Regions from separate parts of the Providencia lanzhouensis genome, predicted to be linked through region 4. Evidence: predicted binding sites of a transcription regulator. Region 4 holds the regulator's gene; each other region holds the start of a gene.
The links. The regulator CRP, encoded in region 4, controls carbon source genes, mostly activating them, when cyclic AMP is high. The targets are predictions, from matches to a motif close to ATGTGANNNNNNTCACAT.

Region 1: the regulator CRP is predicted to act here: its motif matches at 5,084-5,101, upstream of cdd (cytidine deaminase).
Region 2: the regulator CRP is predicted to act here: its motif matches at 4,893-4,910, upstream of ACIH2S_RS12575 (NupC/NupG family nucleoside CNT transporter).
Region 3: the regulator CRP is predicted to act here: its motif matches at 3,542-3,559, upstream of deoC (deoxyribose-phosphate aldolase).

What each region holds. Positions count from the first base shown of each region.
Region 1 is NZ_CP174123.1:1,248,753-1,256,401, forward strand. It holds gene ACIH2S_RS05715 (NAD-dependent malic enzyme) at 1-337, opposite strand, end outside; gene ACIH2S_RS05720 (hypothetical protein) at 768-1,406, shown strand; gene ACIH2S_RS05725 (hypothetical protein) at 1,550-2,017, shown strand; gene ACIH2S_RS05730 (hypothetical protein) at 2,044-2,736, shown strand; gene ACIH2S_RS05735 (hypothetical protein) at 2,747-4,000, shown strand; gene cdd (cytidine deaminase) at 4,132-5,028, opposite strand; gene ACIH2S_RS05745 (CidB/LrgB family autolysis modulator) at 5,208-5,903, opposite strand; gene ACIH2S_RS05750 (CidA/LrgA family protein) at 5,903-6,370, opposite strand; gene metG (methionine--tRNA ligase) at 6,539-7,649, opposite strand, start outside.
Region 2 is NZ_CP174123.1:2,649,982-2,657,630, reverse strand. It holds gene cysK (cysteine synthase A) at 1-367, opposite strand, end outside; gene cysZ (sulfate transporter CysZ) at 623-1,387, opposite strand; gene zipA (cell division protein ZipA) at 1,607-2,650, shown strand; gene ligA (NAD-dependent DNA ligase LigA) at 2,696-4,732, shown strand; gene ACIH2S_RS12575 (NupC/NupG family nucleoside CNT transporter) at 4,975-6,159, shown strand; gene ACIH2S_RS12570 (DUF3820 family protein) at 6,241-6,456, shown strand; gene ACIH2S_RS12565 (flavin monoamine oxidase family protein) at 6,479-7,649, opposite strand, start outside.
Region 3 is NZ_CP174123.1:552,110-559,758, reverse strand. It holds gene ACIH2S_RS02510 (DUF2750 domain-containing protein) at 1-18, shown strand, start outside; gene ACIH2S_RS02505 (aldose 1-epimerase family protein) at 63-1,079, opposite strand; gene fucP (L-fucose:H+ symporter permease) at 1,143-2,450, opposite strand; gene rbsK (ribokinase) at 2,611-3,531, opposite strand; gene deoC (deoxyribose-phosphate aldolase) at 3,715-4,383, shown strand; gene ACIH2S_RS02485 (DeoR family transcriptional regulator) at 4,430-5,209, shown strand; gene rnz (ribonuclease Z) at 5,364-6,278, opposite strand; gene rtcR (RNA repair transcriptional activator RtcR) at 6,309-7,649, opposite strand, start outside.
Region 4 is NZ_CP174123.1:356,708-364,356, forward strand. It holds gene ACIH2S_RS01625 (aminodeoxychorismate synthase component II) at 1-157, shown strand, start outside; gene ACIH2S_RS01630 (aspartate aminotransferase family protein) at 289-1,503, shown strand; gene ACIH2S_RS01635 (hypothetical protein) at 1,564-3,102, opposite strand; gene crp (cAMP-activated global transcriptional regulator CRP) at 3,316-3,948, opposite strand; gene ACIH2S_RS01645 (OsmC family protein) at 4,272-4,676, shown strand; gene ACIH2S_RS01650 (phosphoribulokinase) at 4,756-5,622, opposite strand; gene ACIH2S_RS01655 (YheU family protein) at 5,671-5,889, opposite strand; gene ACIH2S_RS01660 (hydrolase) at 5,886-6,869, opposite strand; gene ACIH2S_RS01665 (LysE family translocator) at 6,983-7,588, shown strand.

The DNA.
Region 1 (7,649 bases), 890 kb from region 4:
CGCAAGCTTCACCCACTGTTGGGGTGTAAATGAGCGGCATCACTTCGGTTAAGTGTGCATCAATCAGGCGATAAAATAGGGTTTCGTTGGTGTCTTGAATATTACGCAGGTAGATATGCTTATCAATATCTGTTTTAAAATCAATTAATTGGCGATAGGCACGTTCAACTTGTTCTTCAATAGTTTCAACTTGTTCAGGCAGTAAACCATACAAGTTAAAATTAGCGCGTTCTTCTTCTGTAAAGGCGCTTCCTTTATTCAGTAAAGGAAATTCGAGTAAGATTGGACCAGCATAAGGAATGTATAGGGGACGTTTTGTTTCGTGTTCATGTTCCATGAAATATCACTCTTCGGACGATTAGTAAGCAACTGTCAGGTTAGATCCTAAGCTAAACAAAAAATATGTACAGTAAATAATGCTACAAAACAGTTAAATTTTTTACTGAATATTATGGTTTATATGATAAGGAAATTATTCACCGAAGGGAATTTTAGGTGGGATCTGTTTTACCATTACAACGAGTGGATCACGCTTATTTAAGTTCACCGATGTTTTTATCAGGATATCAATCTTTTCAACGCAGTATGTCATTTTGTTATAGGTTAAATTAATTTAACTGTTCAGTGAGAAATCAGTACTTATGGTGCAGTAAGTCGGTAGATGCTGATCCTGCTAAATATATTTTTATATATCATATATTGCCGCATGTTTTTAATTCATTTAGTTTTAATTTTCTTTTTATAAAACTATAAGATTGGTGGCTTTTATGATAAGGAATTTCACGTTAATTATTTTTATGCTCTTTCTATGTGCTTGTCATGGTTCAAATGATGTAAATAAAAACAATATTATTGAAAATAGTAATCCCTATGGCGAATATCAAAATAAAGAGCCTTCAAGGTTTCTTATTGCATTACAATTTATGTATCTTGCTGAATTTAAGAAAAGTTCAAGTTTAATGAAAAATTATGATTACAAAAAACAGGATTATAGAAAAATTGTTCATAGTTTTATTATTTTAAATAAGAAATGTTTTGATGAAGGAATTGATTATAAAGAAGCAAGTAAACTTTACTATGATTCACTGGATAGGTCTAACATATCTCATGATGCATGGTTTTTTAGTCATATTTTTAATGCGTTAGATGAGAAAGATAGTGAGGTAATATGGAAAGGATATTTATATGCAATAAATAAAGGCGGGAGAAATGAAGAAACAGCAGTATTAATGAAAATATGGTATTCAATGATTAGAGAAGCTACAAATTCATCATCAGAGAAACAAAAGGAAAGTATAGCTTGGTTATCTATAGTGAGAAAAATGCCAGTGATGAATAGTATCGAAAACACAATTAGTGAGATATGGACTAACGCTGTTCTTGCTAACATTATGGAGGGAGACTAGTGGGGGTAATATGGCATCAAAATAAAAAATTATTGTTATGTTTTATTTTGTTATTTTTCTCCTTTCAATCTATAGGTTCGGAGCCTAAGAAAGATAGTGTATCTATTTTTAACATAATTATACTTGAATATATAAGAGTGACTATGGATGAATATAAACAACCATTGTCAAAAGAAAAAATGGATAAAGTCCATTATGAATCTGCATTGGCATATGCGAATTACTTAAAGTCTTGGTTTGAATTAAATAAAGGTGTAGAGGTTAGAACGGAAAGAATTAATTTTAACGAGGCTAAAATTATCAATGAAAATGGATTTAAAGCAGCGAATTTACCCTGCGATGCATGGTTTTTTGCTGATATTTATGATGTTTTTGATGAAAATGAACGAAACAAATTTTGGAGGGAAATGAACGCTAATTCCGAAAGGGAATCCGAGGAGAAAATATTTGTTGATTTGTGGTTTAAAATGAAGGCTGAGGCAGAAAGCACTTCAATTGAAAAACGTAAAAAAAGCCAGCGATGGTTAAAGAGAATGAGGAAAATTCCCCTAGTTATTGAAATTGAGAAAACCATGACGATGGTTGAAGATAGTTTTCGTTATAAAAAATAAGTTTTTGAAAAATTTGGAGGCGTAATATGCCAATAAAATTTATTTTTTCTATATTTATCTTGTTAATTTCAACTTCATCGATGGCAGATAATCGTCCCGGTTTTGTTTGTGGGCGGTTTAACGATACAGTCATTGAAGTGCCTAGCAACTATGTCTACTCCTTCGCGGAATATGAAGGTTATAGTTATTTCGATCCAAGATTCTTAGAAAATAAAAAAGGTTGCGATGCAAATTTTCGAGTTTTGCCATTAATAATGAGCTGGCCTGAAATGAAGCCTTTTAATAAAAATGGAAATGAAAAAAATAAAAAACTTAGATTTTCTATAGAACCACTCGATGGTGATCCTAAAAGTTATCTTGAATATAAAAGGTATCTATATATTGATAGTGGTGAAGGAAAATATAAGGGGGATGTCTCATACAGTGAAGAATTAAAGCTTTATTTTAATGAGGTCATATTTAGATTCAATAATAAGCATAATCACTTTAAGGAATATAAAAGAGGTTATTATTGGGGGAGGGGTAAAGAGTCGATTAATATTTTATTTGACTGTGCATGGATACCTGGTGATGGTGTTTATAGTCGATGCGATGCGGTTTATTTGATTCCTGAAATTGGTGTTAAAATTAAATTATTAATAAATTATAAAGATTTAAATGTGTGGAATGAAATAATGGGTGATGTAAATAAATTTATTTATAAATATATAAAATTATAAGGTGTTAGATATGAAAAATAAACATTATAGACAAGGGTATCTTAGATTAACAAAAAGAGAAGCAGTAAAGGCACATAAAATTTTAACTCTAAGCAGAAAGCCAGAACTAATGTATGAATATTTAGCGAGTAAGGGGGATCGGTATGCAGTTCTAGCAAATAGTGTTGTTAAAGGTGACTCTTTTTCAGGTAAATTTGCATTAAACTACTTAGAAGAGATCATGATTGAAAAAGGCATTGTAGTTAGTCGAGAGAAGTTCGAAGAAATACGTTTTGATATGGCTTTTTTTTATTCATATACACTTCAAAATAGATTTACGGATGGCGTTACCGAGATATATGGAGATATAAATCATGAAGAAGTTATGTGGTTCCATGAGTTCGTTTTTGATATGCATAAGTTACCTGCGGAAGCGTGGACCTTGCAGCCTGTTTTTAATGTCATGCCAGGCTATGAAAATAAAGAGAGATACTGGCAAAAGGTATTGAATGCTGTAGGTGAGCCAGATAGGGAAATAGAGTTAAGCTTAAGTACTATGAATATTATGTATGAAGGTTTGTATGATGCGACTGAAAGTGAAAAATCCGAAATTCATAGTTGGATTAGAAGAGTAATAGATATAGACAATGCCATTGATGGTGTCGTGATAAGTTTGAAAAATACGTATGGATTCTTTGTATCACCTACATTAGAAGTCGATCTGGATGATGCTCAAGCACTTGTGTATGAAACGGGAAATCCATTAATTGATAGAGGAACAAATCGATTATCATTTTGGGATCTACCACCTCAGAGTCGTTATGAATATTATTTACAACCTGATTGGGTTGGTCAGACAGAGTTTGAACACTTTGATCGCCTTTCTGAATATTACCTTGAACGCCCCGCCTATATATTGCCAGAAACCGGATTATTTAATTCCCCATCTGCCAATTACAGCCCCAATGTTAATAAACATAGTGCCATGATAGATGATGTTATTGGCAACATTCCTTTTGCTGGCTATTCCAATAATCATGCACCAATTGAAATAACGGCTTCAGAACACCGAGGGTACCCAGTGAGTGTATATAGACCAAATGATTTTCAAATAGGTGAGTGTCAAACGGATCGAACCGTTGATAGCTTAAGAGACCATATGTCTTCCATGGACCACTCATCAAGCTCGTTTGATAGAGATTTTAGGGTGCCTCAGGCCCCGAGTATGCATGAATTTAACTACAGTGGTGGCTATAGCAGCTCATCATCCAGATTCTCATTTTAATTTTATTAACACTCAATAACGTTTTAATAAAAAACGGCGGTTATTGTAGTTGATAAACTCGTAATAACCGCCGTCTTAATTTTGAATATTTAATTTGTTTTCAATTAAATATGATTTAAATGAAATAGCGTTTAAATGGATTCATCCAAATAAATGCGCTCCACTTTTTGGCAACCTAACGAGTGCAAGGTATTTTCTGTTGTACACCACTGCTGCACCGTTGCATCTTGTTTTTCCACTAACACTGCTTGCTCAATAGCATGAATATCTTTACCCGCTAAATTCACCATAATTAGCGCAGCTTGTAATGGTGGTAAGCTTGGGTTGAACGCAGCATTTTCCGCGTAACGGCCTGTAAACAGCGAGCCATCTTTTAGCTGCACAGCAATACCGGAGTGAGATTCGCTGTATGGTGCGTGAGATTGGTTTGCAGCTTCAACCGCAGCAGATAACAATCTATCGCGACTTTGGTTTTGATAACCATGGTTAACATTGTCGAGAAGTAAAGTGGTGATATTCAGATCCGATGGGCCAAATGAATCAGGCAAATAATCATGAAGCGTAGCAACTTGGCGTTTTGGTAAATGCACCATGATCTTACCGCCTTCACGCAGTTCATTCATAAATTGTCGGCAGTGACCGCAAGGCGTGTAGTTGACGGTAATAGAGGTTAATTGCTTTTCGCCTTTTAGCCACGCATGGGTAATGGCACATTGCTCAGCATGGATAGTTTGACCAATAGAAACATGGTTAAATTCCATATTTGCGCCGAAATAGAGATTACCGCTGATCCCGCAAGCGATTGCGCCTACATTAAAGTGAGAAATTGGTGTGACAGCGTAAGCCGCCGCGAAAGGTAATAATGAAAAAGCGAGTTCACTGTCCGTGCATCCACTCTCAGCTTTAATTTGCTTTACTTGCTCAGCGGTTAACATGGCTGAGAAATCAGGTTTGTCCATAATAGGTTTTAGGACAGACTGTAACTTTTCTGGAAGTTCGGCCCAAGCGGCCTTGAATCTTGAATGCATAAGTAACCCTCCCTATTTAATTGTTTTCATTCTATTCAATTAATAGGGTGATTGGATGTGATCGCGATCACTTCATGAATGCAATCAATGAAACAAATTCATTAAATGAGAGATGTATCTCAAGTTTTTGCACTGAAATTTGCATAAGAGAGGTAAATGACCTCTCTTATTGATTCAGTTTAGCTAAATAAGTGAAGAATGACAGGGAAGATAAAAGGTGCAATTAAAGACGTTATTACCCCGCAGGTCATTAGCGCTAATGAACTGTAAGCCCCTTCAATATAGTTAATTTCTGCACAACGCGCCGTTCCCAAGGCGTGAGAAGCGGTACCCATTGCCAATCCTCGTGATGCATGGGTGCGAATACGCAAAACATCAAATAGGCTATGACCGAACATCGCCCCTAAAATCCCGACAAAAAGTACGCAAGCGGCACTAATTGCTGGGATGCCTCCGACTGAATCGGCAACTGCCATGGCTATTGGTGTTGTGACCGACTTAGGTAATATTGAACCTGCAATATCCGGTGTAGCCCCTAGCCACAGTGCAATAGTTGCCCCCGTAAACATCGCCACAATACTGCCAGCAAAACAGATACTAAATAGGGATTTCCACTGTGCTCTAATCTGGTGCATTTGCTCGTAGAGCGGAAAGGCGAGGGCGACGACGGCCGGCTGCAATAAATCATTGAGTATTTTACTGCCCGCAAAATAGTGCTCATAAGAGGTATTCGTCAGGATCAGCAGCGGAATAATGATCGCGATAGTTAACAATAATGGATTCAGAATGGGCAATTTGCACTTGATCGACAGCGCTCTTGCCAAGTAGAAAACAACGATAGTTAATGGTAGTGACCACCAAATATGTTCTAACATCACTCTTTCCCCTTGGTTTTATCATTATCGATGGTTGAAGAAATGGGTTCTTCAGGAGGAAGAGGAACTTCATCAGGCTTCACACCCACGATTGGGCGTTCTTTATGGATATAGTTTGAGCTGACTGCGACAACAATCATGACAATGAGCGTGCTGGCAATGCAAGAGATGACAATCGGGATCATCTGTTGGCTGAGTAAATCATAATAATTCATAATCCCCACACCGATGGGAACGAATAAAATCGTCATGTTTTTCAGCAGGATGCTACATCCAGGTTTTGCCCAGTGAGCAGGGATTATCTGTAATGCTAGCAAAACAAACAGCAGCAACATTCCGACAATACTGCCGGGAATGGAAAAAGGAAGCAGTTTGGAAATCACATTTCCGATGATCAGGCAGAGGTAAAGTATTGCGAAGGCTCGCAAATATTGCCATCCGGTGTTCAATACTTGTTTTAATGACATGGGACTTGTCCTATTACTCGACAGGCATTCATCATACAATTAACTTGAAAATTGTGCCAGAGATCACAAATAAAAACCCATAAAAAAACGGAGCTCACTAAAGTGGCTCCGTTTTGTACTGATATTGGCTAAGTTTGTTGCTCAATTTTCAGAGCGACAATCAATGGCTTATTTAACCTGCATACCTGGTTGTGCGCCATTATCTGGGCTCAGTAGGTAAATGTCTTTACCACCAGGACCTGCTGCCATCACCATACCTTCGGAGATACCAAAGCGCATTTTACGTGGAGCAAGGTTTGCCACCATCACGGTTAAACGACCTTCCAAGACTTTTGGATCTGGATAAGCGCTACGGATACCAGAGAATACTTGGCGAGTTTCACCGCCGATATCTAACTGTAACTTCAGTAGCTTATCTGAGCCTTCAACGAAGTCTGCTTGTTTGATTAGCGCAATGCGTAAGTCAATTTTAGCGAAATCATCGAATGTGATGGTCTCTTGAATTGGGTCATCCGCCAGAGGGCCGGTCAACTGCTTAACTGGTTGAGCACTTTGCTTGGACGCTTCTACCATTGCTTCCGCTTTTGCTAATTCAATACGGTTAAATAACGCTTTAAATGGCGCTACGTCGTGGTTCAGTAATGGAGTGTTGATGGAATCCCACGTTAATTCAACTTTCAGGAACTCTTCCACGCGCTTGGTTAAGCTTGGCAGAATTGGTTTCAAGTAAGTCATTAATACTCGGAATAAGTTGATACCCATCGAGCAGATATCTTGCAGCTCTTGGTCTTTACCTTCTTGTTTCGCAATGACCCAAGGTGCTTTCTCATCCACATAGCGGTTTGCAATATCCGCTAATGCCATAATTTCACGCACGGCTTTACCGTATTCACGATTAGTGAAATCGTCACCGATCACTTTTGCAGCATCAACAAATTGTTGGTATAGCGCTGGTTCCGCTAAGTTTGCGGATAATTTTCCAGCGAAACGTTTAGCAATAAAACCTGCGTTACGTGAAGCTAAATTCACCACTTTGTTAACGATATCGCTGTTCACACGCTGTACAAAATCTTCTAAATTCAAGTCGATATCGTCGATGCGTGAAGAGAGTTTGGCTGCATAGTAATAACGTAGGCAGTCAGCATCGAAATGATCTAAATATGCGCGAGCGGTAATAAATGTGCCGCGAGATTTAGACATTTTTGCACCATTAACGGTGACATAACCGTGAACAAACAGGTTAGTTGGTTTACGGTAGTTGCTGCCTTCTAACATGGCT
Region 2 (7,649 bases), 1.8 Mb from region 4:
CGCCTTTCATACCTTTGGCGCCTTCAGTCAGGATTAAATTAGCGCCAAGGGCTTTTAGAAGTTTACGGCGTTCTACGCTCATTGTTTCTGGCATGGTCAGCGTTAGTTTATAACCACGAGCCGCGGCCACGTAGGCGAGGGCAATCCCCGTATTTCCGCTTGTTGGCTCAACCAGTTCTTTATCTTTTGTCAGGATGCCTTTTTTCTCTGCATCCCAAATCATGTTCGCGCCCACACGGCATTTCACGCTGAAGCTTGGGTTACGAGATTCCACTTTTGCCAAAATATTACCGTTGCCAAAATGCTGTAAACGCACTAATGGAGTATTTCCAATGGTCAACGAATTATCTTCATAAATTTTGCTCATGGGACATCCTTAAAATTAACGGTTAGCCAAGAATTAGGTGTGTTTTCAAAATTGAATATGAATTCAACATACTCGAACATCTGATTATTGCAAATATGATTTAACGCTAGAATATAACCATGGGTTATTTAAAATTGCATTATTATAACTAAGATGGAATGTTTGATATCGGGCGAATTTGAGAGTAGGAGCAGTGGAGAAGGATATGCAGATAGGTACCTGCATATCCCTAGAAAGCGTTAGTTTTGATGAGGGCTAATAGCGAGCATAACGAGCGCGATAACGGTCAACCCACATTAAGGTTGCGCCACAAACTGCAACCGGCATGATGACTAAATTCAAAATTGGGATCATCATTAATAAGCTGACGGCACCACCAAATTGAACATTATTCACTCGGTCTTTTGAGAGTGCTTGCTTCATGTCGTTAAACCCAACTCGATGGTTATCAAATGGGTAATCGCAATATTGAATAGACATCATCCAAGCGCCGAACAGGAACCATAAAACGGGTGCAACAGTTTGTCCAATACCGGGAATAAAGAACAGCACCAATAACACGATGGCTCGTGGCAAATAGTAAGCAATTCGCACAAATTCGCGTTTAATCATGCGCGGTACATCTTTTAGCAATTCTGCCATTCCCGTATCAGGTGCAGGCTTACCGGTCAATTCAGCTTCTAAATGCTCTGATAGCCAGCCGTTAAACGGAGCCGCGATGATGTTGGCAATCGTGCTAAAGAAATAGCTGAAAATCAGTAAGATAGAAATGACGGCAACAGGCCAAATCAGATAGTCAAGCCATTGTAGCCAGCTAGGGATGTAGCTCATAACCTGCTCAATCCATCCGCCAAGCTTGCTGTATAACCACCAAAAAGCGCCACCAAGCAGCAGAATGTTTGCTAATAGGGGTAAAATAACAAAACGCTTAATGCCAGGACGAGTGATTAGTCGCCACCCTTGTGAAAAGTAATAAAAACCAGAGTGATTTTTTTGTGGCGAAAATGTCGATTGGGTCATACTTCTTATTATCTCCTTTGCGGGTGAGCATGTATCATATAGGTATGAAATTACACTGACTAGTGATAATTTTGTTTAAAAAAGCAGCAAACGAAGGCGGAATATTCTCTTTCTTGTAAGAAAATCGTTCTGAGGGTTGCACTTAGAGCAATTGAGAAATAATCTTAAGGTAGTTTCCGCCGTGATGGCATCATTATTCATCAACTAGAGATAGCAGCGATGCAGGATTTGCGTCTAATATTAGTGGTCGTAGGTGCGATAGCCATTGTCGCTTTATTACTGCATGGTTTATGGACCAGCCGTAAAGAGCGCTCTAAGTTATTTCGCGACAGACCTGTAAAACGTAGAAAGAATGACACGCAGGAAAGTTCATCAGAATATGATGATTCTGCTCTGTTTACTGAAAATCAACCGGTACAAAAAGCCGCTGTTGAAGATCAGCCTATCTATATGGTGAAAGAGGAGCCGCGTGCTGAGCCTGTCTCTCAACCCCATACAATTCAACGTGACGCTGAGCCTGAGTTTAATTTAACTGCGGAGCACTCACCACAGCCTGCTTCAAAGCCAGTTAAACCAACAGCTTCTGAGCCTGTGTTTGCTCCACATGTTGATAATCGCCATGCCCCTGAGCAATTGACGATTAATATGGCAGATGAAGCTGATTTACAAGAGCATGTTTCAGAACCTGTACGCATTCATACAGAGCCGAAAATCCATGTTTCTGCACAGCCAGAGTCTGCACCACAAGTCTCTGCTCATCAAGAAGCGGTACAACCTGTGGCTCAACCTCATAGTGAAGTAGAGCACGAAGCACCAAGTGCATCAGTAGAAAAAGCGGCAGTTGCAAGTGAAAAAGAAATTGTTCTGGTACTGCATGTTGCAGCGCATCACGGGCAGGTTCTTGAAGGTGAAGCATTACTGCAAAGTATTCTTCAAGCGGGCTTCCAGTTCGGTGCCATGAATATCTTCCACCGTCACGTTCATCCAGCGGGATCGGGTCCAGTATTATTTAGTCTGGCAAACATGGTGAAACCAGGATCATTTGACCCAGAAGCTATGTCTGATTTCACCACACCGGGCGTCTCTATCTTTATGATGGTGCCGTCTTATGGTGAAGCTAGCCAGAACTTTAAATTAATGCTCCAAGCGGCACAACGTATTGCATCAGATGCAGGTGGTGTTGTGTTGGATGATGAACGAAAAATACTGACACCTCAAAAAATAGAGGTGTATCATGCAAGAATTCGAAATACATTAAGTTAATTAAAACCCCCGATTCAGGGGGTTTTTTATATCTATTGGTGAAACATGACGACGAAACAAACCCCAGACGCACTCACGCAAAAAATAGACGCGCTAAAACAACAATTGCGCCATCACGAATACCTCTATCATGTTATGGATGCGCCAGAAATTCCTGATGTGGAATATGACAAACTGATGCAGGAACTTAAAAGCCTCGAAGCGCAGCATCCAGAACTGATCACCACAGATTCCCCAACCCAGCGTGTGGGTGCAGCACCATTAGCTGCATTCGATACAGTTCGCCATGAAATTCCCATGCTCTCTTTAGATAACGTGTTTGATGAAGAAAGCTATCTCGCATTTGATAAACGCGTGAAAGACCGACTGCATAACCACACTGAATTAACATTTTGCTGCGAACTCAAATTAGATGGTTTAGCCGTCAGCTTGCTGTATGAAAATGGTGAGTTAGTTCAAGCAGCTACCCGTGGTGATGGTACTGTTGGTGAAAATATCACGGCTAACGTACGCACGATCAAAGCGATTCCGCTGCGTTTACGGGGGGATAATATTCCTGCCCGTGTTGAAATTCGTGGTGAAGTTTTTATGCCTCAAAAAGGCTTTGAGGCCATGAACGAAGAAGCGCGTAAAACGGATGGTAAGATTTTTGCTAACCCACGCAATGCGGCGGCGGGTTCCCTTCGCCAGTTAGACCCGCGTATTACCGCTAAACGCCCATTAACCTTCTACTGCTATGGTGTAGGGCTGGTGGAAGGCAAAACATTGCCAGATACCCATTACGAGCGCTTGATGCAATTTAAAGCGTGGGGGCTGCCAGTGAGTGAGCATGTACAGCTACGTGTTGGTTGCCAGCAAGTGCTCGATTTCTATCACCATGTTGAAAAAATTCGCCCGACGCTCGGTTTTGATATCGATGGTGTCGTGATTAAAGTGAATGATATTGCCACTCAAGAAGAATTAGGTTTTGTTTCCCGGGCACCACGCTGGGCAACGGCGTTTAAATTTCCAGCTCAAGAGCAAATCACATTACTAAAAGATGTCGAGTTCCAAGTGGGGCGCACAGGGGCGATTACGCCCGTGGCTCGATTAGAGCCAGTGCAAGTTGCGGGTGTTGTGGTGAGTAATGCCACACTCCATAACGCGGATGAAATTGACCGTTTGGGTGTTCGCATTGGGGATACTGTCGTGATCCGCCGAGCAGGGGATGTTATTCCTCAAATCGTGAGTGTCGTGCTGGATAAACGCCCTGCGGATAGTCGTGAAATTCTGTTTCCAACCCATTGCCCAGTCTGTAATTCAGATATTGAGCGTATCGAAGGGGAAGCGGTGGCTCGCTGTACAGGTGGGTTAACCTGTGGCGCTCAATTAAAAGAATCACTGAAACACTTTGTTTCTCGCCGTGCGATGGATGTCGATGGGATGGGGGATAAAATTATTGAGCAGCTGGTCGACGCGGAATATGTGAAAAATGCGGCGCAGCTCTATCAATTATCAGCGGGTAAATTAACCGGCCTAGAACGAATGGGACCGAAATCTGCACAAAAACTCATTGATGCGCTCGAAAAATCCAAACAAACGACACTGGCTCGCTTTATCTATGCATTAGGGATCCGTGAAGTGGGTGAGGCGACAGCGGCGAACCTCGCAGCACATTATGCATCATTAGATGCGGTGATGGCGGCGGATGAAGAATCACTGAAAACCGTTCAAGATATTGGTGAAGTGGTGGCAAAGCATGTGGTGCATTTCTTCCGCGAAGAGCACAATCGCCAAGTTATTCATGATTTACTGACCATCGCGAACATCCACTGGCCTGAAGTGAAAGTGATTAACAGTGCTGATATCGATAGCCCATTTGCTGGAAAAACAATCGTACTTACTGGATCGATGTCAACGCTTTCTCGCGATGAAGCTAAGGATAGATTGATTGCCTTAGGCGCGAAAGTCGCGGGTAGTGTATCGAAAAAAACTGACTTGGTGATTGCCGGTGAAGCGGCGGGTTCAAAGTTAGCGAAAGCGACAGAATTGGGGATAAAAGTCATTGATGAAGAAGAATTAATTCGTTTGCTGAATATCTAATCGTGACCTATATTTAATGCGCAATGCCATTATCGTCCGTCGTGATAATGGCATTTCTTATTTTCTGGCTAACATTTTTACAGTTGTTATTAATGTGTTACTCGTGAAACGTGATCTGGTCGTGACTTTTGAAAGATAGGCTGAGTCAGTTTTCATATTAATGTGACGTTAATCTCATTTAAATGTTGTCTATTACATAGAATATGCGCATAGACTGATTCGTAACTTTGTTGGAGTCAAATATGACCTCGATCCTGCACTTTATTTTATCCATCGTCATCATCGGCGCTCTCGCTATTTTAGCGAGTAGTAACCGTAGAGGGATCCGCCCTCGCTATGTTATTCAATTACTTGTGATCCAAATTGCACTCGCTTACCTGTTCTTAAAATCAGGTATCGGTGAGTCTTTCGTTCTTGGTGTTGCTGGCGTATTTACCCATTTATTGGGTTATGCGGCAGAAGGGACCAAATTTATCTTTGGCGGAATGATTGAAGGCAACTTAGCATTCTTCTTCCTACAAGTATTGTGTCCAATTATCTTTATCTCTGCACTGATTGGTATTTTACAGCACATTAAAGTCCTGCCTTTCGTTATCCGCATCATCGGTACGGTGCTGTCGAAAGTAAACGGCATGGGTAAACTTGAGTCATTCAACGCAGTAAGTTCATTACTGTTGGGTCAGTCAGAAAACTTTATTGCCTATAAAGACCAATTAGGCAGCATGTCAGAAAGAAGAATGTACACCATGGCGGCAACGGCGATGTCTACCGTTTCAATGTCCATCGTGGGTGCATACATGACCATGTTAGATCCAAAATATGTGGTTGCCGCTTTGGTCTTAAACATGTTTGGTACATTCGTGGTGTTATCGCTGATCAACCCGTACCCACCAGAAGGGGAAAAAGAGATCCAAATGCGCAGCCTGCATGAAGGTCAAAGCTTCTTCGAAATGCTGGGTGAATATATTCTTGCTGGGTTTAAAGTTGCGATTATCGTTTCTGCGATGCTGATTGGTTTTATCGCCCTGATTGCGATGGTTAACGGAATCTGCTCTGCTATTTTCAATGTTAGCTTCCAAACTATGCTGGGCTATGTGTTCTATCCATTTGCTTGGATGTTAGGTATCCCTGCGAATGAAGCGTTACAAGTTGGCGGTATCATGGCAGTGAAAATGGTGACCAACGAATTCGTGGCAATGGATGGCTTAAAAGCCGTAGCATCGGGTTTATCTGACCGCTCTGTGGGTATCTTATCTGTATTCTTAGTGTCATTCGCTAACTTCTCTTCCATCGGTATTATTGCTGGTGCTATTAAAGGGTTAGATGAAAAACAAGGTAATACCGTTGCACGTTTTGGTCTGAAATTATTGTACGGTTCAACGCTGGTAAGCTTCTTATCTGCTGCGGTGGTTGGATTAATCCTGTAGTCATTACGATAAAAAGTGTTACAGTGAGAAACGGCATTCAGTGAATGCCGTTTTTTTTATATTTAAAACAAGAGCGGATAAATGGAAAAACAAGACTTACTCGATATAGCCAATACATCGATGCCATTTGGTAAATATAAAGGTTGTGTCCTGATTGATCTTCCTGAGGAATACTTGCTGTGGTTTTATAAAAAAGGGGAGTTTCCTGCAGGGCGATTAGGGGAATTGATGGAGATAACTCTTGGGCTGAAGATAGAAGGGCTAGATAGCATTGTTAAGCCCCTAAAACGAAAGTAAGGGTTAGAGGCTTAATCGATAATTAAAGCGTATTAAGCAGGCTGTTGGCGGCATCTATACCCGATTGATAAGCACCATGTACGGTACCAGCTCCTGATAGTGCTAAATGTTCTCCTGCAAAGAAAACTTTGTTATCAATAGGCTGTTTTAATTGGGCAATTTGATCCGCTGAATAGTTAGGTGCGGGGTAGCTAAACGAGCCATAAGCGTAAATATCTTTTTCCCACTCGGTTTTTATCAGCTGTATAGGTGCGGGTACATTATCAAATACCTTACTGAGCGATTGTTGCAGTTCATGCCATGCGGCGTATTCATCACACTCTTCAAGCCATTTTGCGGACAACCCACCAAATAAAAACAGCAACGTTGGTTTTTGGTAAATCGCGCTTACATCCATAAAATTTAGCCAATAATCAGACTCATGAATATACATACTATTGACGTTGTTGAGTGAATTTTTACGCCAAAAAGCCTGTTCAAAGGTGACAAATAACTTGTTGAATACACCGAAACCTAACTGATGAATAGCTTCTTGAGTTTTTTCAGGCAGTGCAGGCGTAAAATGAATTTTGTTTTTCTTCAACACCCCTAGCGGTACGGTGACAACGACTTTATGGGCATTGAATTGTTGTCCATTAAGCGTGGTGATAGTGACATAATTATCGAAGTAATGAATATGTTCAACTGGATGGTTAAGGCGAATATCCAGCCCATTTGATAGCGTTTCGATAATTTGGGAATATCCGCGAGGGAAGATCACTTCATCGCCTTCACAAAAGCCTTCAAGTTGTAAAAAATAGGGAGATAATGTCTCTAATGTGCAAGCACAGGGATCTTCAGCGATAACTTCAAAAAACTCATGTAAACCTGTTTGTAGCTGTTCAAACAGGGATTGACTTGCATGGTGGTCTACTGTCAATAAATGGTGGAATTCAGGGCTTTGCAACCAACTATTTAACGCTTCGGCTGCATTGTTAAATTGGCAGGGTGATGAAATGGTTTCAAACTGTTCCATTAAATAGTCAAGACCCGCTTCAAAAGCCTCTTTTTCGTTCTCACACAAAACCAAGCCATTTTTTTTATAGAAAATAGCGTCTTGGTAATTGAAAACAACGGTTTGAATATGGTGCTGTTGTGCGATTGCACTGATTGGATTGTCGGTAATACCGTGGATCCAAGAAGCGCCTAAATCA
Region 3 (7,649 bases), 200 kb from region 4:
TGCCAGCAATATGAGTAAAAGGCTGCGTATTGGCAGCCTCATAAAAAATTAAAAAACAAAATTTACTGTTCAACACCCGTCGTCACGGTAAATTGACGGTTTTCCCCCGCCTCCAACCAAATCAGCGTTTGGTTATTTTTCGCAGCAATAAACCCTTCAGGGCGACAGGTTGCTGGTAACACGAATGCCCCCACTTTTTGATCGCCATTATATAAAATCCAGCGAGTCGCATAATTCAGTTCATTGGCTTTAAAGCGGGTTACAAAGGTATTACCCGCTGGCGAAGTCATCTTAAATTCAGGGTTTGCCGTGTATTGGCTCAAATTGTCCATAAAGAAAACAATTTCAGGGTCGCACATTTGCGGCTGATTCAGCTGATTCAGCGTCACTTCGCCGGACTTAAGCGCTTGGTTAAAATCGAGCCATTTTTGCGTTGGATGCACATGCCCCGGAATGGATTCACGCAGCTTAATCGCCTGTTCAGGAATATTTTGCGTTAAAGTGGCGTCGTCCACATAGGCATAGTTCATGTGGCACATATATTGGAGCGGCATTGGCACGGATGCCAAGTTAGTCACGGACATATGAATATCAAACAACGCACTGTCCGCATTTAATTGTACAGATGGCGCGGCACGATAACGATGCCCAAAGCCCATCACATACTCATACTCACCACACACTTTAAGACTGTTTGCTGTCAATTCAAGCCATGCTCTATCCATTGGTGCGCAGGGCATTTCCCCGTGTAATGGATGGTTATCTTCTGGCGATGGGCAACCATTACTGATTAATCCAGAATGGAAAGCAAAACAGCCATAGGTTTCAATCACGGTTGGAACAGGCTTAGGTTCTGAAAACATATTTTCCATTTTCAGATTTTGCCCGCAAAACTCAGCATCCCAAATCATCTGCCCTAAAAATGGCAAAATGGTTAAATGCCCCTGCGAGTTTTCAACACGCAGCCCTTGCACGCCAGATTGATAGACAAATGCGGAAACGGAAAACTGGCTATTTTTCAAAACTAAGGTCGGTTTTTCCGTAAATAAGCGTTTATGTAACGGGATAATTGTGTTCATTGTCATACTCACGGTTTGAGGTAAAGATGGGTAGGTGTAGCGCCTACCCTGAGTCACAGTTAATTATTTGGCTTGTTGTTTAGCTTTAAAGCGACGTTCGCCAACGAAGTAAATGCCCACGTAGACGAAGCACAACATGGAAACTAAGAAAGAGAGTTGCAGAGAGTGAGTGATATCCGCGACATAGCCTTGGATAGCAGGTACAACTGCCGCACCAACAATCGCCATGACAATCACTGCACCCGCCATTTCAGTATGCTCGTTGTCGACGGTTTCCAAAGTGCCCGCATAGATAGTTGCCCAGCACGGTCCAAACAGGATGCTCACCAGTACTGCTGCATACACCGCAGTGAAGCTCGGCATAAAGGCCACATACACCAGGAACAGCACACCAATAATCGAATAGATAATCAGTACTTTATCCGCGTTAAAGCGAGTCATTAAGATGTTGGCAATAAACTTACCGATAAAGAAACAGGCAAAGCTGTAGACCATAAAGTTAGAGGCATCACGCTCGTTGATATCCCCCATTTCCAGCGCTAAACGGATGGTGAACGACCAAACGGCAACTTGCATTCCCACATATAAGAACTGGGCAATGATCCCTTTTCTAAAGCGACTGTTTTTAGCTAAATATTTTAAGGTATCCAGTGCAGAAGGACGTTTATGTTCCGCCGTTTCTGCCACTTTGCATTTCGGGAATTTAGTCAGTAAAAACAGGATCATCACAACAACCAATACCATGATCATATAACGGTATGGTTCAAGGGTGTTTTCCAGCATCGCTAAACGGAATTCATGGATTTGAGTCGCATCCATGTTTGCCATTTGATTTTGTAGGCTCTCTCCTTCAGAGAAGACCAAATATTTACCTAATAAGATCCCGCCTGCGGCACCAATTGGGTAGAAGGTTTGGCTGATGTTCAGACGCAGAGTCGCGTACTGTTTTGGACCAATCATCGAACTGTAAGTATTCGCTGCGGTTTCAAGGAAGCTTAAACCAATCGCGATAGCAAAAATCGCGGCTAAAAACATGGTGTAAGTCGCCATATGAGACGCAGGGAAGAACATGGAACAACCCGCGATATACAAAATAAGTCCGATCATAATCGCGTATTTATAACTGGTTTTTTTGATAACCAGTGAAGCTGGAATGGCAATCAAGAAGTAACCGCCATAGAACGCACTTTGCACTAATGCAGAGGCAAAGTTACTGAGTTCGAAAACGCTTTTAAACTGTGTGATTAAAATATCATTCAGTGCTGCTGCACATCCCCAGAGCGGGAATAAGCAGGAAAGTAGGATAAATTGGAATATAGGTGTCTTATTCAGGTACCCATCAGGTAACTGAGTTATATTTTTGATGTTCATATTAACCCTTAATAATTTTTATTATATTTTTAACCGGCTAAACGGGCTTTTTGCTCTAATGGCAACCTTCATTTCAACCGGTCATGCTCAACATCATTCAAATTCAGAGCAAATATTGTGGGTACAGGTAATGCTTCTGGTGCTTGAAAGATGATGCGTACTAATTATTCAACTGCACAAACTCACTGAACTGCTCGATACTTGGGTAAGACGATTGCGTGCCTTTTCCCGTTACGCTAAAGGCTGAAAACAGAACCGCTTTTTTCATCGCTTCTTCAATATTTCCGGTGTGAACATAGTAATGAGAGAAGCAACCAATAAACGCATCCCCTGCCCCGCTGGTATCAATCGCGTTCACTTTAATAGCGGGAATGAATAGCTCACTGTCGCGAGTCATCCATAGCGCACCTTTATCACCTAAAGTGACAATCAGATTTTTCAGGCCTTTGTCTAACAAGGATTGAGCCGCACGACGCACATTATCCATGGTATCCACAGGCATATTGGTCAGAATTTCTAGCTCGGTTTCATTCGGTACAAAGAAATCACAACGGCATGCGTAATCTAAATCCAGTGCGCGTTGTGCTGGCGCTGGGTTAAGCAATACAGGGATGTTGTGCTTATTACCAAAGGCAATTGCGTGGTAAACCGTTTCCAGCTGCACTTCCAGCTGCAATACGATCAATTTACATTTTTTCAGATCTTCCGCAGCGCGGTCGATATCTTCAGGGGATAAAAACTTATTCGCCCCTTTGACAATCAAAATGCTGTTAGACGAATTTTGGTTAACGAAAATTGGCGCAACACCGCTTGAGGTACATGGCACTTTTTCTACATAACGCGTATTGATGCCGTAAGACTCAAGATTACGAATAGTGTTATCCGCAAAAATGTCGTCACCGACCTTAGTTAGCATAATCACTTTGGAGTTTAATTTTGCTGCGGCAACAGCTTGGTTTGCCCCTTTACCGCCACAGCCGATTTTGAAGGCTGGGGCTTCGAGGGTTTCCCCTTCTTTAGGCATTTGATCAATGTAAGTGATCAAATCGACCATGTTTGAACCGATAACTGCTATATCCATAATGTCCCTCGTGTTAAATAAATCACATAATGATATAATCCTAACATTATCATGTTGCAAAAATATCATTTGTGATTAGGATCTCGAATAACGAATGATCAAGTGTTATATCTGCCACATTTCCTCATTCTTTGTTACCTATTCCACATCTATTCTGAAAAACTTCATATAGGAAGGTTTAAAATGCAAGATTTAGCGAAATATATTGATCACACTTTATTGGCTGCCAATGCAACAGTTAACGATATCAAAACGTTATGTGCAGAAGCCGCAGAGCATCACTTTGCCTCTGTGTGTGTTAACACTGGCTATGTGCCATTGGCAAGCGAATGTTTAAAAGATAGCGATGTGATGGTGTGCTGTGTTGTTGGTTTCCCATTAGGCGCATGTTTAACAGAAGCCAAAGCGTTTGAAGCTGCTGAAGCAGTACGCCGTGGTGCCGATGAAGTGGATATGGTCATCAACGTAGGCATGCTGAAAAGCGGTGATTTAGACTTTGTTCGCCAAGATATCGAAGCTGTTTTTGCGGCTTGTGGTAAGGCAACATTAAAGGTGATCCTCGAAACTTGCCTGTTAACTGATGAAGAAATCACACAGGTTTGTGAAATTTGCCGCACAATTAACGTTGGATTTGTGAAAACTTCAACAGGATTCAGTACAATGGGTGCCACTGAGCATCACGTCGCTTTAATGCGCAAAGTGGTTGGTAATGAAATTGGCGTCAAAGCATCCGGTGGCGTACGTACGCGTGAAACCGCAATTAAGATGATTGAAGCTGGTGCTAACCGCGTTGGTGCAAGTGCGAGTGTCGCTATTGTGACGGGAGAAAATACCACTCCAAGTGACTACTAAACAACGGGGCGCGGTTCGTCCGCGCCATCATAAAAAGGATTGCAGGGTGATAGAAACTAAACAAAAAGAACGCCTTCGCCGATTAAGTGAATGTATTAAACGTTCAGGACGCATTCATCTTAAAGAAGCCGCGAGAATACTCGAAGTCTCTGAAATGACCATTCGCCGAGATCTCAATGCGGACACCGAAGGTCCTATCCCAATGTCACTGCTTGGTGGCTATATTGTTTCTGTCACTCAACCTACCGCTTTAGCTCCTCACGAACCCCATGCCGATATTTTCACGCCAGATCAAACTGAAGACCTATATATTCCTAATTTAGCCGCCAGTATGGTCAGTGAAGACGATGTGATCTTTTTCGACAATGGCATCGAAATGGCGACCTTAATAGCCTTAATCCCAGAAGAAATTAGCTTTACCGGAATTTGTTATTCTCATAACGTTTTTCTCGCATTGAGCCAGAAAAAAAATGCCACGGCGCTACTGTGCGGTGGGGAATACCGCCCAAAAAGTGATTCTTTTTACAGCCCAACGCTGCCTTCGTTATTAGATTCCATTAACCCCAAAAAAGCGTTTATGTCCGCCACTGGGGTTCACAGTGCTTATGGGGTGACTTGCTATAATCTCGATGATTTACCGATGAAAAAGAAAGGCATGGAAAAATCTATCCGTAAGATTTTATTAGCACCTTACAATCTGTTTGATGAAGTGGCGACCGCCAATATGGGCGAACTATCCCAGTTTGATGTGATTGTCACAAATCGGCAACTCAGTGATGAATACGAAACATATTGCCGTAATGGATTTGTGAAAGTGATTTATTAGTACAATATATCCCTTCTTCTTTATATGTCGATTTTTACAATAAAAATCGACATTTCATATCTATGTATCGATTGAGTCGACACAATTTTCCTATATGTATATTTTTCGTCAGTTTTTCGACACGTTTTCCTTATGCGTGTCGATTGCTTAAAAACTAAATCCGCACCGTCAAATAATCTTCCGCAATCTGCGTCTCAGGAAACTCAGCTTGGCACTCCGCCAGTAAACGCGGAATGTCATCCGACCCATAACGCCCACTGATATGCGTCGCAATAAACCGTTTTACTCCTGCTTGTTTGGCAAGTTGCGCCGCTTGTCGGGTAGAAGAATGCCCATGTTCATTGGCTTTCGCCTCTAGCGCCACTTCTAGTGTAGTTTCATGCACCATCACATCGGCATTTTTTGCCAATAACAACGCATCTGGCGTTGGGATGGTATCCCCAAACATCGCCACTACTTTACCTGCAACTGGCTCACCAAGGTAGTCAGCTCCATTCACGGTACGACCATCTTCTAGCTCAATCACTTCGCCCTTTTTCAGCGCCTGCATCCAAGGCCCGCGAGGGATCCCATCTTGCTCCAGTTTTTGCACATTTAGCGCCCCCGGTTTTGGATGTTCTTCAATACGATAGCCATAACATTCTACGCGGTGATCCAACCGATACGCAGTGACGATCATCTCCCCATCATCAAATAACTTACCTGCCTCAATTTCTACAATTTCAAGAGGATAAGTCATATAGGAGTCGCTCACTGATAAGACGGTTTCCACGTACTGTTTCAGCCCTTTTGGTCCATATAGCGTTAAGGGATCCGTCGTTCCCCCCATCGAGCGGCTACACAGCAATCCCGGTAAACCAAAAATATGGTCACCGTGTAAATGAGTAATAAAAATCTTCTCGATTTTGGGTGTTTTAAAGGGGCTGTTTAAGATTCGGTGCTGAGTGCCTTCGCCACAGTCAAAGAGCCAGTAGCTTTTACGGATACCGACTAAATTTAATATCATACTGGTGACATTGCGCTCTTTTGTTGGCACACCTGCGCTAGTACCCAAGAAAGTCAGCTCCATCATAATTCCTTGTTTTATCCTTGTTATTATTTAAATCTGATTGATTTTATCCCAATCCAATCCAAATTTAGCTAAATATTTTCGCAACCTATCTGCATCATTCGGTTGCTTTTTCTGTTGGCGAGACACCGCAAATAGCGTGCGCCCGGCCTCAGATAAAGAAGACGATTTTCGGCACACATCCAGTACGGTGGCTAACTGCTGCTGCTCAAACAGGTCGATTTCCCCGACGTGCTCAGGTAGCTGTAGTTTAGATTTCGGCTGCCACTGCTGGCTTAAACGCTGAATTTCCTCCTCCACCACAGATTGCGTAATACGCCCACGTTCAGCGAAGGTTGCCATTCGGGAAATTGAAGCGCCTAATTCACGGAAGTTGCCTCGCCATGCGGCTTTAGGGGAGCAAGCAAACTGAACATAGTGCTGACGTGCTTCTCTATCAAAACGGATTTGGCTCTGCTCTGCTTGGCAGAATTTTGCCAGCTCATAATCGATATTCGGCTCAATATCTTCACGGCGATCCGCCAGCCCTGGCAGCGCAAACGTCCACATATTAATACGGGCGAATAAATCTTCGCGGAATTTTCCCTCTTCCACCCACGCGGCAAGGTTACGATGGGTGCCAGCTATCAACTGAAAATCACTTTGAATTTCACTGTCCGAACCAAATGGGAAAAAGCTTTTTTCTTCAATGGCTTTTAATAGCATTGCCTGCTCATCAAGCCCTAACTCGGCAATTTCATCCAAAAATAAAATGCCGCCGTCGGCCTCTTTCAGTAACCCTTGGCGTGGGTTAAGCGCGCCCGTAAATGCACCCTTCACATGCCCAAATAACGTGGACATCGCATTATCGCCGCGCAAGGTGGCGCAGTTAATCTCCACAAAACGCCCTTTGACTTGATGGCGCCCTTGGCGTAACTGATAAATTCGCCGAGCCAGAAATGATTTTCCTGCCCCCGTTGGACCATTGAGCAAAATCGGCGCTTTAGAGCGTAGTGCCACACGCTCGATTTGCTCAATCATGGTATTAAATGCCTGATTACGGGTGGCGATCCCCGCTTTTAAGAATGCCAACTGAGTTTGCTGCTGGCTATCAAAGCGGCTGGTGATTTGCGCATAACGGCTTAAATCAAGATCAATTTCCGCATACATACCCACAGGATCGGTTTCCCGTTCCCCGCGAGTCGGTGAAGTTTGGATCAATTTTGCAGGCAAATAGTGTGCTTCCGTCAGTAAGAACCAACAGATTTGTACCACGTGGGTGCCTGTCGTGATATGCACCAAATACTCTTCGTTTTCTGTATCGAAAGGGTAGTTCGCAGAAAAATCCAGCAGTGAAGTGTAGACCTCTTCAAAATCCCACGGATCCGCAAT
Region 4 (7,649 bases):
TTTTGATGTCTCCGCATGGTCACTGAATAACGGGGATATCGATGAAATTATGGGGATCCGCCATAAAACCCTGCCAATTGAAGGGGTTCAATTCCATCCTGAAAGTATTCTCAGCGAACAAGGTCATGAGTTGTTGAGTAACTTTCTCAAATATTAGTGGTTGATTTTCGCGAATAGCAAAATTAATTATGCATATTTTACCCTTCCCTATTGCTCTTTATTGATTTTTTATTCATATTTGATGCTTATATTTTCACTTAGGCATTCGATAAAGAGCAGGTGAGGGGTATGTCAGAACAACACGCAGTCAATCGGCAAACTTTTGATCAGGTTATGTTACCTATTTTTTCGCCAGCTGAATTTATTCCAGTTAAAGGCGAAGGTAGTCGCGTTTGGGATCAGCAAGGTAAAGAATATATTGATTTTGCAGGTGGGATCGCGGTTTTAGCGCTGGGTCATTGCCATCCAAGTTTAGTCGCTGCTGTTCGTGAACAAAGCGAAAAACTGTGGCATGTGAGCAATGTTTTTACCAATGAGCAGGCGTTAAAGCTGGCTCAAAAATTAACCAAAGCAACATTTGCAGACCGTGCATTTTTTGTGAACTCTGGCTCTGAAGCGAATGAAGCCGCATTCAAGTTAGCGCGTCGTTATGCCATCACCAAATATAGCCCATATAAAACGAAGATCATTGCATTCAAGCAAGCGTTTCACGGCAGAACATTATTTACTGTCTCAGTCGGTGGACAAGCGAAATATGCAGATGGTTTTGGTCCAAAGCCTGCGGATATTATTCATGTGCCTTTTAATGACCTTGATGCCGTTAAAGCCGTGATCGATGAAAATACCTGTGCAGTGGTTTTGGAGCCAGTTCAAGGGGAAGGCGGGGTAACCCCAGCAACACCAGAATTTCTGCAAGGAGTTCGTAAGCTTTGCGATGAAAATAATACATTACTTATTTTTGACGAAGTGCAAAGTGGAATGGGGCGTACGGGGAAATTATTCTCTTATATGCACTATGATGTCGTTCCCGATATTTTAACCACAGCAAAAGCCCTCGGCGGCGGCTTCCCGATTAGTGCGATGATTACAACCGCTGAAATTGCTAAGACTATGGAAGTGGGCTCACACGGAACCACTTATGGTGGTAATCCGCTGGCGTGTGCGGTGGGTAATGCCGCTTTTGATATTATCAATACCGATGAAGTACTTGATGGGGTTGCTAAGCGCCGTGAGTTATTTGTCGCCCATTTAAACAAGCTTAATGACCAATATGGCATTTTTGCTGAAATTCGTGGAATGGGCTTATTAATTGGTGCAGAACTAAATGGCAAATTACTGAATCGCTCAAAAGATATTCTACAAGCTTGCGCGGCTGAAGGGCTGATGATGCTGAATGCGGGTACAAATGTATTGCGCTTTACACCATCACTGATTATTTCTGAAGATGAAATTAATAGCGGGATGGCGAAGTTAGAAACGGCAATTAGTAAGTTGCTAGCCTAATTGTATTTTTATAGTGACAGAGGCATATTTGCCTCTGTCACTGATCAATTACTCAAGCTGTTACTTGTTATTAAGCTTAGCTAATTTCGCTTGAATTATCGCAGAGTGTGCTTCTTCTTTGGCTATTTGTTTGCTCAGATTATTTATTTCATTCATGGTTTTTTCTGTTTTATCCAACATAGCATCTAAATTTTTAGTATTGGGTTTTCCTTTATTTGATGCTATTTTTGATGAGTTTTCATTTGATGAAAACTGATATTTTTCACTATTATGTTTGGCTCTTAACATTGATGTTCTAGTTTGGTTAATTTTTCCATTAAATTGATATGTTTTTTTCTTTGGCTTCACGACAATGTGTGTTTTTTTATGAGGCGTCTCTGTATTCTCTGTTTCTTTGTTTTTTAATTCTTTATTTTTTTGAGTAGCAATATGATCATTTTTTACATGTATCTTTGCTGTTTCTTCTGAACTATATCCTGATTCATCCGTTTTTTCTGAAAAATAGCCGGATGAGTTGGAGTTTAAACTTTCATTACTGGAATGAATTTTATTTTCAAGTTCATTCAGTGTGTCCATATTTTTAAGATGTCGATTTATTGATTTCATGTCAGTTTCATCAACAAGTAATTTATTTAGTTGATGTGTTGATGGAGTTGATAAGCGAACCAAACTGCCGTTAATTTTTTTGTGTAAATTATGACTCCAATCACTAGTGTCATTATCCCACTCAAGCTCATCATTGAACTCAAATTCGTTATTATTGCTCTTTATTTTATTCTCATCATTTATTTTTAAAATAGAAGTTTTCTGTATCATGCTTGATTCAGCTTCTTTTTTTATTCTCTCTTCATCTGCTTTTATTGCATTTTCTTTGTCTGTCTCTGTTTTTTTCAGTTGCTCAGCTAGGTTAGCTTTTAATGATTTTAGCGTGTTAAGATTATCTTCAACCTTTTGAGTCGAAGCGGTATTTTGATAAGTGATTACATTGTTTTCTTTTGTTATTTCATGTTTTTTTTGGGTTTCGATTTCCTTTTTAAAGGTGACTAAAAATTGTTCACTCTTGTTTTTTTTAAAGATGTTTTTTAAATAGCGAATACCTTTTTCATGGGTCGATTTTATTTCTAAAATTAAGTTTGAAAATCGGCTTGATGAACGTTTTAAATTAAATTCTTTAAAAACATTGGTTTCTGGAGTACTTGTTTTATCAATTAGCATTAGTTTGGCATCCTGTTTTTCATTAATAAGTGGCTGGTTTTTTATTGAGACGGAATGGTTAAAAACACGTGGGGATTTAAGAATTAAAAAATGGTCATTAACTTCAATAGCTTCATGATATTTATAGGGAAGTGTTATTTTTTCTACAGGAGGTGAGTATTTAATTAGATTAATTTCTTTTTGTTCACTTGGCTCAAAGTGACAAGTCGATATAGCGAAATGTTTTTTTTGATAATGTAAATTAGATAGGCGATTATTATCGGGTATGCATGAATCAATATTATTGGTTTTTTTTATTTTATTAGATAATGATGAAGTGGTTATGATTTTATTATCATTGATATTAATAATGCTTTCGTTTCTTGGATTGATATTTTTAATCATCGTGTTGTCAACTCTCAATAATGGTTTAGTTACCACTATCTTAATTTGACAATTAACTATAATTATATAAAGAAACGATACTCATCAATGAACGTATATAAATGAGAGGGAGAATATAAAGGTTCTTAATTAAGAGAAAATAGCTTTGTACGTGAAGTATAAAGCTATTTCAATATCGAAGCCTCACCAAGAAAGGTGAGGCTGACAGGTAAATTAGCGAGTGCCGTAAACAACGATTGTTTTGCCGTGTGCGGAGATTAAGTTTTGATCTTCCAGCATCTTTAAAATACGACCGACAGTTTCGCGAGAACAACCTACGATTTGACCGATTTCCTGACGAGTAATTTTGATTTGCATACCGTCTGGGTGAGTCATCGCATCAGGCTGTTTAGCTAAATTCAACAATGTTTGAGCAATACGACCAGTAACATCTAAGAATGCAAGGTTACCAACTTTTTCAGACGTGGTTTGCAAACGACTTGCCATTTGCGCGGAAAGGCGCATCAGGATATCAGGATTGACTTGAATCAGCTGACGGAATTTCTTGTAAGAAATTTCAGCGACTTCGCAAGCAACTTTCGCGCGAACCCACGCAGTACGTTCTTGCCCTTCTTCAAATAACCCAAGTTCGCCAATGAAATCTCCCTGATTGAGGTAAGAGAGAATCATTTCCTTGCCTTCTTCATCTTTGATTAAAACAGCCACTGAACCTTTAACAATGTAGTAAAGGGTTTCTGCTTTTTCACCCTGATGGATCAGAGTGCTCTTGGATGGATACTTATGAATATGGCAGTGTGACAAAAACCATTCAAGAGTAGGGTCTGTTTGTGGCTTGCCGAGAACCATTAGCGTTATCCTCTGTATGTTATTGCAACCTTTCGAAAAGTAGGGAAAGGCTGACTTTAAAGTGTCTAGCTTAGCATATTAAGTCACATTGATGCCTATTATTAATGCTGCTCTAGGCTAACGTAAATTAATATCAATTGTATAATATAATCAATTAAATCGTTGAGTTTTGATCTTAATCCTATCAACTGACCATTGTTTGTATCATATCCAATGCCGAAAGTCTTCCCTGTATCGCTTCAGCCTAATAATGCTGATATAACATTGTCTAGATATATGGAACAATGTGACGATAAATATCACTATTTTCGAGAGGAATAAAAATGGAAGCACGCGTAAAGTGGGTTGAAGGGCTCTCTTTTCTAGGTGAGTCGGCATCAGGTCATCAAATCATGATGGATGGTAATGCGGGCGACAAAGCACCGAGTCCGATGGAAATGGTTTTAATGGCAGCAGGCGGATGCAGCGCGATTGATGTGGTTTCTATTCTGCAAAAAGGTCGTCAGGATATTGTTGATTGTGAAGTGAAATTAACTTCACAACGCCGTGAAGAAGCCCCGCGTTATTTTACGGATATCAACCTGCACTTTATTGTGACGGGACGTGAATTAACGGACAAAGTGGTAGAGCGTGCGGTTCAACTTTCTGCTGAAAAATATTGTTCAGTTGCTATCATGTTAGAAAAAACGGTTAACGTGACTCATAGCTTCGAAATTAAAACGCCGTAATTATTTTCTTGATATTAAGATGCTTATCGATAATTAAGATAAGCATCTTGTTATTTATCTATTTAATGAGAATCTCAAACTACCCATTTCGTTGTTTCATTAATTTTTCCACTAATGGCATCATAATAAGCTCCATCGCGAGCCCTAATTTCCCTCCGGGTACCACAATGGTATTCATTGCTGAAATAAACGAGCCATTTAACATGGATAATAAATAAGGAAAATCGATCTGCTCTAATCCTCTAAAGCGAATAACAATAAAACTTTCGTCCTGTGAAGGAATGGCTTTGGCAGAAAAAGGGTTAGAGGTGTCAACGGTAGGAACCCGCTGGAAGTTAATATGGGTACGAGAAAACTGCGGCGTAATATAGTTAATATAATCCCCCATCGAACGGACTACAGAATCCATTACGGCTTCACGAGAATGCCCTCGCTCGGTGGTATCGCGGATCAATTTCTGGATCCATTCAAGGTTAACAATCGGTACTACACCGACAAGTAAATCAACATGCTGAGCAACATCATGCTCTGGGGTGACTACGCCACCATGTAATCCTTCATAAAACAGCACATCAGTATTAGCGGGTAATGGCTCCCATGGCGTAAATGTGCCGGGTTGTAGACCATAAGGCACGGCTTCATCGTAAGTGTGTAAATATTTCCGAGATTGACCGCCACCCGTTTGGGCATAATCAATGAGGGTTTGTTCCAGTAGAGAAAAATCATTGGCTTCTGGGCCGAAATAACTGATATGGCGCCCTTGCTCGCGAGCTTTACGAATAGCCATATCCATTTCAGGGCGGGTATAACGATGAAAACTATCCCCCTCAAGGGTGGCTGGGCGGATATTTAATTGATGGAAAATTTTACGAAAAGCTTGGCTCGTTGAGGTTGTTCCTGCGCCACTCGAACCCGTCACTGCAATAATCGGATGCTTCTTCGACATAGTGGACTCCCTGTTTTACGCCATGACCACTATTTTTGAGAAACAGCGCTACGGGCGAAACTGGTTATTAGGCATGAAATTTACCGATTCATGTAACTCAGACCAGACTAGCACAATTTCGCCGGAAACTAACTGCCGTTTCACATCATTGACTTTGTCCTGCAAGCTTTTTTCGTGAACGCCATAATCGGTTCCTTCGCGCAAAACATAACTCTCGATAAGATTTTCGAGGGTTTCAGGTGCGAGATCTTTCCACGGAATAATCATGATTTTTGCTCATTCAAATACGCAGTTAGCCACAGAGGGATGCGAGTTTCTAACCACATTTGTGGTTTTCTAAAACTACCGCCGACAAACCCGACGTGCCCACCATGCTCCGTCATTTGGTATTCAATATTTTCGGGTAAATGGCTTAAATCAGGCACGACTTCGGGCGCCATGAATGGGTCGTCTTTTGCGTGAATAATCAGGGTTGGCTTAGTAATTTGAGATAACTTAGGTAGCGCACTGCATTTTTGGTAATAATCAGCAGCGTCATCAAAACCATGAATACGCGCGGTGATCACATCATCGAATTCACGAATGCGTTTTAACTGTTTTAGCTGCAACAAATTAAGAGGAAGTGAACCCGGATAACGCACCAGTTTGCGGGTGGCGTTACGTTTCAATCCATTTAATAGGTAACGTTGATAGAGCTGAGAAATTCCTTTCTCCATTTTCATGGAGCAGGCTTCAAGCATTAATGGCGCCGAGACAACGACGCCAGCATCTAATTCAGCATTCTCACCGTTTTCAGCTAAATAACAGGCGAGCATATTACCGCCAAGGGAATAGCCTACCGCGGCGGTGGGGGCATCACCCCATGTCTGTTTTAGCCAATGTAAAAAATAGCGTGCATCACTGGTTTCACCGGAATGGTAAATACGTTTTTGGCGATTAGGTTCACCACTGCATCCTCTAAAATGCATGATCACGCCGAGCCACCCTTGTTTCTGGGCGCTTTCTAACATCCCGTGGGCATAGGGGCTTTTAAAATTTCCTTCCAACCCATGAAAAATCACTAAACGAGGCTTTTCGCTCGCTTGTTCTGGGTTTTCACTCCAAGCAAGATCGATAAAATCACCGTCAGGCAATTCTAATCGCTGCCATGTTGGGATAATTTTCGGGGTACGGCGAAAGATCCTTGGCAATAAGGTTTGGAGATGTGGGTTCTTTGCCCAACTCATAGGGCGGAAATTTTCTGACATGGCCTTATTTTTTATTTAGTGGAACGCTTGTGAGTGACATAACATACTGTTATTTTTCTGTGATGCAAGTAAACAAATCTAGAAACAAATTTAGGTTGAGGAACATAGTATAAATGACTCTGGGGCTAATTTTTTCGCTTTTTACGTTTTTATTCATTGCAGCAGTCACACCCGGCCCTAACAACATGTTGTTGACCTCTTGTGCAGCTAACTACGGTTTTCGTCGCAGTATCGGATTATTATTAGGAATAATGCTGGGCATGCAGTCAATTTTATATTTGTCTGCCTTCGGTGTTGCCGCGCTATTACTATTATATCCTGCAATTCATATTGTGCTGAAAATCATTGGTAGCGTTTATTTATTATGGCTAGCGTGGAAAACAGCCACTGCCAGTTACGAGCCACTCAAAACAGACAGTAAAGCCTCTAAAAGCGTTACTTGGTTTCAAGGCGGACTGTTGCAGTTCTTAAACCCGAAAGCATGGATGATGGGGCTAGGCGCAGTAGGGAGTTTTAGTCTTCCAGGCGAGTTATTTACTCAGTCTATTATCGTGATGAGCATAGCGTTTGTGATTGTGAATTTCGTCGCGGGCTTGATTTGGATGGGCTTTGGTTCCTTGATCGGAGTTTTCTTACGTAGCCGCCGCGCATGGTTTATTTTTAACCTAGTGATGGGGATACTGACCGCAGCGTGTGTACCGTTAATTTGGCTGGAGTAAGTTTTTCTACGAGAAAAAAGGCACGTTAGGTGCCTTTTTGCTTTTCAATCCACACTATTCT